Regions from separate parts of the Streptomyces sp. NPDC037401 genome, predicted to be linked through region 3. Evidence: riboswitches for the same ligand, from Rfam matches in the RefSeq annotation. Region 3 holds a riboswitch; each other region holds the start of a gene.
What was found. A riboswitch is a leader RNA that binds a small molecule or an ion and turns the genes downstream of it on or off. The one in region 3 is predicted to bind cyclic di-AMP.
Positions count from the first base shown of each region.

Region 1: another riboswitch for cyclic di-AMP. It lies ahead of ACZ7H1_RS26365 (LysM peptidoglycan-binding domain-containing protein); the one in region 3 lies ahead of ACZ7H1_RS00620 (M23 family metallopeptidase).
Region 2: another riboswitch for cyclic di-AMP. It lies ahead of ACZ7H1_RS23115 (M23 family metallopeptidase); the one in region 3 lies ahead of ACZ7H1_RS00620 (M23 family metallopeptidase).

Region 1 is NZ_JBVJWO010000028.1:6,357-9,579, reverse strand. Features, by position in the region: gene ACZ7H1_RS26375 (VOC family protein) at 104-478, shown strand; gene ACZ7H1_RS26370 (crotonase/enoyl-CoA hydratase family protein) at 557-1,336, opposite strand; cyclic di-AMP (ydaO/yuaA leader) riboswitch at 1,762-1,931, shown strand; gene ACZ7H1_RS26365 (LysM peptidoglycan-binding domain-containing protein) at 1,936-2,754, shown strand; gene ACZ7H1_RS26360 (RNA ligase family protein) at 2,859-3,223, shown strand, end outside.
Region 2 is NZ_JBVJWO010000021.1:112,982-116,204, forward strand. Features, by position in the region: gene ACZ7H1_RS23110 (M16 family metallopeptidase) at 1-855, shown strand, start outside; cyclic di-AMP (ydaO/yuaA leader) riboswitch at 1,073-1,232, shown strand; gene ACZ7H1_RS23115 (M23 family metallopeptidase) at 1,245-2,039, shown strand; gene ACZ7H1_RS23120 (GntR family transcriptional regulator) at 2,255-2,938, shown strand; gene ACZ7H1_RS23125 (HPr family phosphocarrier protein) at 3,144-3,223, opposite strand, start outside.
Region 3 is NZ_JBVJWO010000001.1:133,775-136,997, reverse strand. Features, by position in the region: gene ACZ7H1_RS00625 (SGNH/GDSL hydrolase family protein) at 1-450, opposite strand, end outside; gene ACZ7H1_RS00620 (M23 family metallopeptidase) at 645-1,706, opposite strand; cyclic di-AMP (ydaO/yuaA leader) riboswitch at 1,709-1,879, opposite strand; gene ACZ7H1_RS00615 (tyrosine-protein phosphatase) at 2,179-2,985, shown strand; gene ACZ7H1_RS00610 (aspartate aminotransferase family protein) at 3,099-3,223, opposite strand, start outside.

The DNA.
Region 1 (3,223 bases), on a different contig from region 3:
GCCCCGTCGGGCGGATGGTCCCGAGGACCGCCTCGGCGGCCGGGGTGGTGAGCCTGCGTACCGGGCCGAACACGCCGGGCGGCCGTCTGGTTGACTCGGTCCCATGCTGAGGATCGGGTCGTTCGTGATGGGTGTGTCCGACGTGCCGCGTGCAGCGGCCTTCTGGTGCGAGGCACTGGGGTACGTGCCCCGGGAGCAGCCGGTGCCGACACCGGCGTGGGTGGTGCTCGTGCCCGCCGCCGGAGACGGGCCCCAACTGGCGCTGGGCCGCAGCGAGACCCCGCTCCAGGAGCACCCCCGCGCCCACCTCGACCTGTACGCCGAGGACGCCGCCGCCCAGGCGGCGGAGGTCGAGCGGCTCGTCTCCCTCGGCGCGCAGCGGGTGGACTGGGACCTGTACCCGCAGGACCCGGACTTCGTGGTCCTGGCGGACCCGGACGGGAACCGCTTCTGCGTCATCGACACCAGCCACACCTGACCCGTTCCTGCCCCGTCCCCCGTCCCCCGTCCCCCGTCCGTCCCCGTCCCCGGGCCGCGGTGGACGCGGGCGCCGGGGTCAGTCCGTGAAGCTGCCGTGCCGCCCCGCGCCCGCCGCGAAGCGGCCGGCCCCGGACTGCGTCTCCCCGGCCGTGAGCGGCACCATGCCGTGCCGGTGCTCCGCGCGCAGCGCCTCCTGCTCGCCCAGCCCGTGCTGTCCGCGCACGGAGAGCCGGTCGTGCCGCATGCAGAGCTGGGGGAAGGCCGCGAGTTCGCGGGCCAGCCGCTCCGCCTCCTGCCGGGCCTCGCCGGGCGGCACGAGCCGGTTGACGAGCCCGATGGCGTACGCCTCGGCGGCCGGCACCGGGCGGCCGGTCAGGATCAGGTCCATCGCCCGGCTCTCCCCGATCAGGCGGGGCAGCCGTACGGTGCCCCCGTCGATCAGGGGCACGCCCCACCGGCGGCAGAACACACCGAAGACGGCGTCCTCCTCGGCCACCCGCAGATCGCACCACAGGGCCAGTTCGAGGCCGCCGGCCACCGCGTGCCCGGCCACGGCCGCGATCACGGGCTTGCCCAGCTGCATACGGGTCGGCCCCATGGGCCCGTCGCCCTCGGCGAGCACCCGGTTCCCCCGCTCCGTGCCCACCGCCTTGAGGTCGGCCCCCGCGCAGAACGTCCCGCCCTCGCCCCACAGCACCGCGACGGCCGCATCCGGGTCCGCGTCGAACTCCCTGAAGGCGTCGGCCAGTTCCGCGGCGGTCGGCCCGTCGACGGCGTTGCGCACCGCCGGCCGGGCGAGGATCACCGTGAAGACCGGCCCGTCGCGTTCGATCCGCACCGCATTCCCGCCGCCCACCGCAGTCTCCTCCCGGTCACCGAAGAACCCACCGGGCAACAGCATGACCCAGTCACGCCCGCACCGACACGGTCGGATGTCCGAATTGATGAGAATTGGGCGAGCTGCCCGCTGATGCATATTTGAGTGCTCTTATCCGGACTTATCGCGTTCCCATAACGGATCACGTGAAAATCACGCACCTGGCCGTCGTCCGTGACTTGGGTCACGCCCGGGGTCCGGCGCGTCGTTCCCGTCCCGGCCAAGTCTCCTTTCCTGGAAAGAAAGTTGGCCCGGGGTGCCTTGAATCTTTAATGATCCTTTTTCCGGTTTTCGGTCTTGGGAATTAGCTCACGCAATTCAGGGCTTGTTCTGTTCATCGCCTTTCCCTTAGCGTCACCGTCATTCCGGACGGAACGCCTAATCCTGCCGCCGCCCGGACACCGAATCCACCCACGCGCGACGCGGCAGGAGCGGGGGACCCAGGTAAGCCGCCGATCCGCGACCCGGACCGGCTCGGGGTGAAGCCGCGCGACGTGTACGACGTACACGCCGTGCGGCCGGGCAGCTCCGGCCCGAACCCGACAGCTCACCTCGCAGGCGCGGGAGAGGAATCCGTCATGCCCGCAAAGGGAAAGCACCGGCGCCCGAAGAACAACCCGCTCACCCGCGGCTTCGCGGCCGCAGGCACCGGAGGCGCCGCCCTGGCCCTCCCGCTGATCGCCGCCACCACCGCCCAGGCGGTCCCGGCCACGGCGCCCCACGCACTGCCGCAGGCCGTGCATTCCGTCGCCACCGCAAAGGCCGCGGTCATTGCAGCAGCGCCGGCTGCGGCTCCGGCCGCCGCGCAGAAGGGCCCCGTCACCTATTCGGTGATCGCTGGCGACACGCTTTCCCGCATCGCCGCGGTGCATGAACTGGGCGGCGGCTGGAAGAAGCTGTACCAGGACAACCGGACCGTCATCGGTGACGATCCGTCAATCATCCGCCCCGGCCTCAAGCTCACCATCGGCTCCAAGAACACGGCGAAGGCCAAGCCCGCCGCCGACCGCGCGGCCGCCCCCGCCCGCGCCGACCGCTCCGCGCGCCAGGCCGCGCCCAAGGCGGCGGTGGCCTACCCGAACAACCTCGACGGCTGGATCCGCGAATCGCTGGCCATCATGGCCGAGCGCGGCATCCCCGGCACGTACAACGGCATCCACCGCAACATCCTGCGCGAGTCCTCCGGCAACCCGCTCGCCATCAACAACTGGGACTCCAACGCCGCTGCGGGCACCCCGTCCAAGGGTCTCCTCCAGGTCATCGAGCCGACGTTCCGCGCCTACCACGTGCCCGGCACCTCCACCGACGCCTACGACCCGGTCGCGAACATCACCGCGGCCTGCAACTACGCCGCCGCCCGCTACGGTTCCATCGACAACGTCTTCGGCGCCTACTGATCCACGGCCGGCGATCCACGGCCGCTGCCGGGAATTCGCTGGCAGAACCGCACGTCACCGCTTCAGGATGGACCCCGACCCAACCGGCCGGGAGTGAGCGGACCATGCGCGTGCAGTACCCCCGTACGCCCCACCTGCCCTGGTCGCCGGGGGCCACGTCCGACGACGTGCGCACCGGCGACCTGGCGGGGCTGCGGGGCCTCGAGGTGGTCGTCACCGAGAAGCTCGACGGCGAGAACACCACCCTCTACCGCGACGGCCTGCACGCCCGCTCGCCGGATTCCGGGCACCATCCCTCCCGTACCTGGGTCAAGGCCCTCCAGGGGCGCATCGGCCCGGCCATCCCCGCGGGCCGGCGCGTGTGCGGGGAGAACCTCCACGCCCGGCACTCCCTCGCCTACCGGGACCTGGAGAGCTGGTTCTACGGCTTCTCCGTCTGGGACGGCGACCACTGCCTGGAGTGGGACGA
Region 2 (3,223 bases), on a different contig from region 3:
TCCCGGCCGCGCCAGGGCACCGAGGACACCGTCGCGCGGATCGACGCCGCGGCCGTCCGGGCCTTCTACGAGGCCCACGTACGCCCCGCCACGGCCACCGCCGTGGTCGTCGGCGACCTCAGCGGCACCGACCTGGACGCCGTCCTCGCCGACACCCTGGGCGCCTGGACCGGCGGGGCCGGCACGCCGCGCCCCGTGCCCCCGGTGACCGCCGACGACACCGGGCGCGTGGTCGTCGTGGACCGGCCGGGCGCGGTCCAGACCCAGCTGCTGATCGGCCGGATCGGCCCGGACCGGCACGACCTCGTGTGGCCGGCCCAGGTCCTCGGCACGTACTGCCTCGGCGGCACCCTCACCTCGCGGCTGGACAAGGTCCTGCGCGAGGAGAAGGGCTACACCTACGGCGTCCGCTCGTTCGGGCAGGTGCTGCGCTCCACCGCGCAGGGCACCGGCGCGTCCATGCTGGCGATCAGCGGCTCGGTCGACACCCCGAACACCGGCCCGGCGCTCGCGGACCTCTGGAAGGTGCTCCGGACGCTGGCGGAGGGCGGCCTGACGGATGCCGAGCGGGACGTGGCCGTGCAGAACCTCGTCGGCGTCGCCCCGCTGAAGTTCGAGACGGCGGCCGCCGTCGCGGGCACGCTCGCCGACCAGGTCGAGCAGGAGCTCCCGGACGACTTCCAGGCGCAGTTGTACGCGCGGCTGGCCGAAACCGGCACGGTGGAGGCCACTTCGGCTGTCGTCAAGGCGTTCCCCGTGGACCGTCTGGTGACGGTGCTCGTGGGTGACGCGGCGCAGATCGAGGGGCCCGTGAGGGAACTGGGCATCGGTGAGGTCACCGTGGTCACGCCCTGACCCACGGCCGGCCCGCAACTGGCCTGAATGAACGGGGGCCCTGGCGGATCATCCGCCAGGGCCCCCGTTTGTCCTTCATGTCCGTTTGTGTCGGGTGGTTGCGCTTATGCCCAGTGGCGTGCGCCACAAAAACGCGTGTCTGTTTGGTGATTGGATGAAGATCCGCCTAGCGTCGGTCCCGCTGTCCGTCAGCTGTAAGCGCCGCACCCGCGGCACCGGGCAGCGATCGCCGAGTCCCCGTCAGGCGCGAGCCTGGGGAGCCGGGGACCCACAAGTGTCCCTGGGGTGAATCGGACCGCCTCGCAAGAGGGGGCCCGTAGGAGACCTTCCTGCTCCGAACCCGTCAGCTAACCCGGTAGGCGAGAGGGAAGGAAAGGATCAGCCTTTTCATGGCGTTTGGCAGTCGTCCCACCGGCAAGCACCGTGGTTCCAGCCGACTGAACCGCAAGGCCGCCGGCATAGCCGGGGTCACCGCCCTCGCCGCCACCGGAGTGGTCGGCTCGCTCGCGGGCCCGGCGTTCGCCGCCGACACCGCCCCCGAGAAGTTCGAGGACACCGGCCTGAACACGGTCGTCGTCGCCGAGGACATGGCGGGCCAGATCGAGGCCCAGGCCGCCGCGCAGGCGCAGGCCGCCGAGATCGCCGCCGCCAAGGCCCAGGCCGAGGCCGAGGCCAAGCAGCGCGCCGCCGAGGCCCGTGCCAAGGCCGAGGCGAAGGCGAAGGCCGAGCGCGAGGCCAAGGAGCGCGCCGAGCGCGAGGCCGAGCGCAAGCGCCTGCTGCAGTTCGTCTCGCCGATCGACGGCTCGTACGTGAGCACCTCGTACAAGGCCGGCGGCGCCATGTGGTCCTCCGGCAGCCACACCGGCATCGACTTCCACGCCGCCTCCGGCACCACGGTCCGCGCCGTCGGCATGGGCACCGTCGTCGAGGCGGGCTGGGGCGGCGCCTACGGCAACAACGTCGTCATCAAGCACAACGACGGCTCCTACACGCAGTACGGCCACCTGCACTCGCTGTCCGTGGTCGTCGGCCAGAAGGTCACCCCGGGCCAGCAGATCGGCCTCTCCGGCTCGACCGGCAACTCCAGTGGCCCGCACCTCCACTTCGAGGCCCGCACCGGCGCGGACTACGGCTCGGACATCGACCCGATCGCCTACCTCCGCTCGCACGGCGTCAGCATCTGACCCGGCGCGCCCCGGCGCACGCTTCCCCGAAGGCCCCGGCTCCCCGAGCCGGGGCCTTCGGTGTGCCCGGGCAAAGGATGACCCAAAGAAGGACCCGATTTCCGGCGGCGCTCGGGAATTCCGGTGTGCTGCAATAGAGTCGCAGCAAGAAGTCGGAGGAGCCGAACGGCTGAGTAGACGACCGCGTTTCGCGGGGATTAAGCGGAGGTCCGGTTTTGCGTATTCCTGCGCACGCGGTGTGCACCGCCATCCGCGAGGACATCGTCACCGGTGTCTTCGAGCCGGGGGCCCGGCTCACCGAGGAGCAGCTGGCGCGCCGCTACGGCGTCTCCCGGGTCCCGGTCCGCGAGGCCCTGCGCACCCTGGAGTCCGAGGGGTTCGTGACCACACGCCGGCACGCCGGCGCCTGTGTCGCCGAGCCCACGGAGCAGGAGGCGGCCGACCTCCTGGAGGTGCGGATGCTGCTGGAGCCCCTCGGAGCCGCCCGGGCCGCCCAGCGGCGTACGGAAGCCCACCTGAAGGTGCTGCGCGGGCTGGTCAGGCTGGGCCAGGAGCGGGCCAGGCGCGGCCAGGGGGAGGATCTGCGCGCCCTGGGCGGCTGGTTCCACGAGACGCTGGTCCAGGCCTCCGGCAGCCCCGGGCTGATCGCGCTGCTCACCCAGCTCCGGCACAAGATCGCGTGGATGTACGAGGTGGAGGCCCCCGTGCGGCCCGTGGAGTCCTGGGCGGAGCACGGCGCGATCGTGGACGCGGTGGCCCGCGGGGACGCCTCCCGCGCGCGTGCGCTGACCGCCGTGCACGTGGACCGGGCGGCGGCCGCGCACCGGCTGCGCCGCCCGGACGCGGAGCGCGTGAGGACTCTGCAACCTGTCGTAAACACCGCGAGCGGCCGCCATTAACAATCGCCGTATACAAATAACGGATATGCGTGTGGCGCCGGACCGGATCACCGGCTTTATCCGCTCGCGGCATTTCCGGCTGCGCGAATTGTTTTTCCGTGGAGCGGTGGAAATGCGAGAACGGGCCGTCTGAAAACGCGAAGGCCGCGGTTCCCGTCGTACGGGAGGCCGCGGCCTCGGTGCGCGTGTGCGGTGATCCGGTGGATCAGACCGTCTCGGGGAGCTCTTCCAGGCCCTCCGCAACCAGCTTCGCCAGGCGGTCGAGCGCGGCCTCCGAACCCTCGG
Region 3 (3,223 bases):
GCCGCGCAGGTGGCGCAGCACGGGCACGCCCCGGGTGTCGAAGCCGGTGGTGATCATCACGGTGCCCACCGCGCCGGTGAGGTCGGCCACGGCCGCCTCGAACCGCTCGGCGACGTCGTCGGGGTCGCTGCCCGGCCGGATGATGTCGTTGCCGCCGGCACAGAAGGTGACGAGCTCGGGCGCGAGCGCCTTGGCCCGGGGCACCTGCTCCGCCACGATCTGGTCGAGGAGCCGGCCGCGCACGGCGAGGTTCGCGTACCGGAAGTCGTGCTCGTCCCTGCGGTCGGCGAGCAGCACCGCGAGCCGGTCCGCCCAGCCCACGAAGGTCCCGTCGGGACCCGGGTCGCCGACGCCTTCGGTGAAGCTGTCGCCGATGGCCGCGTACGAACCGACCGGTGCCGCGGACGTGCGGGATGCGCAAGGTGCCTGGAACGCACCATCGGATGCCATGAGAGTTGTATCGCCTGCCACGGGACCACATCCTTCACCGAAGGATGTGACCTACGCGACCGTAGGCAAGGGTTGACGCAGGGTGATCTATACCACCCGGTCAGTTTCGGCCAACCAGGAATACGGCCCCCGCACGGCCGATGGCCGGAACCCCACTCGGGTTCCGGCCATCGGCCGTACGACGCTCATACCGGTCAGATGGTCACGCCGTGCGAGCGCAGGTAGGCGAGCGGGTCGATGTCCTGGCCGTACGACGGGCCGGTACGGATCTCGAAGTGGAGGTGCGGGCCGGTCGAGTTGCCGGTGGAACCCGACAGGCCGATCGACTCGCCGGCCGCGACGCTCTGGCCCGCGGAGACGCTCAGCGAAGAGAGGTGGGCGTACTGCGAGTAGCGGCCGTCCGCGTGGCGGATGATGACCTCGTTGCCGTACGCACCGGCCCAGCCGGCCGAGACCACGGTGCCCGCGCCGACCGCCTTGATGCTGGTGCCGGAGCCGACGGAGAAGTCGACACCCGTGTGGTAGCCGCTGGACCACATGGCGCCGCCCAGGCGGTACGAGGTGGAGACGGAGGCGTTGACCGGGGCCACGAAGCCGGCACCGGACACGGCCTCCGAGGAGCCCTGCGCCCCGTCCGAGGAGGAACCGACGGCGGCGGACCGTTCGGCGGACCGCGCCGCGCGCGGCGCCGGGGCGGTGTCGCCGTTCGAATCGACCTTGGACTCGGCCTTCGACTCGCGCTTCGACTCGCCCTTCGACCAGCCCTCGCGCTTCGACTCGCCCCTGTCCTTGGCCTTGGCCTTGGCTTCGCGCTTGACCTCGGGCTTGGCCTCCGCGCGGGCACCGGCCTTCGCCTTGCCGCCCAGGGTCAGCTCCAGGCCCGGGTGGATCAGGGACGGGTCCGAGCCGACCGCCTCCCGGTTGTCCGCGTACAGACGCTCCCAGCCACCGTCGAGGTCCTGCTCGGCGGCGATCTTGGAGAGGTAGTCGCCGGCGACGACGGTGTACGTCGCCGGGGCGGCCTTGGCCGCGACCGAAGCCGCGCCGAGCACGTGCCCCTGCGCCTGAACGAATGCCTGAGCCTGCGCCCGGACCTGCGCCTGCGCCGCAGTCGGCGCGGCCGCCTTCTCGGCGGCGTGGGCGCCGGTGGCACCGATGAGCGGCAGCGCGAGCGCGGCCCCACCGGTCCCCGCGGCGACGAAGCCGCGCGTTATCGGGCTGCTCTTCGGGCGGCGGTGCTTACCCTTTCCGGGCATGGCGAATTCCTCTCCGTCGCCTGCGAGGTGAGCTGTCGGGTTCGGACTGGAGATGTCCGGCCGTACGAGGAGTACTCGTAGGGCTTCACCCCAAGCCGTTCCGGATCTTTCTCCGGTACGGCGGCTTACCTGGTTCCCCCGCTCCTGCCGCACGTATTGGTCGGATGCGGTTTCCGGGCGGCGGCAGGACTCGGCGTTCCACCCGGCTCGGCGGTGACCGTAATCGAGTTCGGCCGAACGGAACAAGCCGTGAATTCACCAAAAGAATCCGCGAGCTGAATGATCGCCGGAATTCCGGTCACTGTCCGTCCATTGCAGCCGTGTAACAGCCGCCCCTACAAGGCAATTCACGTTCGGACCGCCGACACTCACGGTCACCGTATGATCCTGCTCACGGGCCGGGTGCACATCTGCCCCATCCCTGCGGTAACTTGACGCCAAGTAGTGCAATTCGGACACATCGGGAGCTCACGTGACCCTCCGCATACCGCACACCCCGCCGCTGGAGCCGGAGCTCGCCGGAGTGCGCAACTTCCGTGACGTAGGCGGCCTTCCGGCCATGGACGGACGTCGGGTGCGTTCGGGGCATCTCTTCCGAAGCGGACATCTCGCCCATGCCACCGATACGGATACCGAGTACCTCAACTCGCTCGGACTGCACACCGTCTTCGACTTCCGCAACGCCGCCGACCATGCGGTGGAGGGTCCGGACGTCGAGCTCGTCGGCGTCCGGAACGTCAACATCCCGCTCTCCGACCCCGCCGACGGCAGCGAGTTCTGGAACATGGTCCGCGACGGCAACCTCGAACAGCTCCACGGAATCCTCGGCGACGGAAAGGCCGCGGCCCGTATGTCCGCTTCGTACCGCAAGATGATCAAGGAGCGGACGGCGGAGCACAGCCGGGTGGTCCACGCGATCGCGGACGACAGCGTCCCGGTGCTGATGCACTGCGCGGCCGGGAAGGACCGGGCCGGCCTCTCCGTCGCCGTGACCCTGCTCGCGCTCGGCGTGGGGCGCGAGGCGATCACCGCGGACTACCTGGAGTCGAACGCCCCCCACCGCCGCTACCGGATCAGGCGCAGCGGCACGCCCGACGCGCCGCCCTCCCCCGAGGTGACGGCCCTGCTCAGCCCGCTCTTCGAAGCGCGCGCCGCCTATCTGGACGCGGCGTTCGAGGCCATCGAGGAGAGGTGGGGCGGCGTGGAGCCGTACCTGTCGGACGGCCTCGGGCTCACGCCCGCGACCCTGGAGCGGCTGCGCACCCGGCTGCTCGCGTAACCCTCATCACCCACGGGGTACGGGGCCGGGCCCCGTACCCCGTACCGACCTTCCGGGTACTGCCGGACCGGTTCACGGCCTCACCGGTCCACGGCCTCACCCGTCCACGGGCATCACCGGTTCGCGACCGCCTGCTTCACCAGCGTCTTGCCGAAGTCCCACATCAGCCCGCCGCCCGCGTGCGCCTCGTCCATGACCTCGCGGAACGCCGTGACGAAGCGGTCCACGTCCTTTTCGT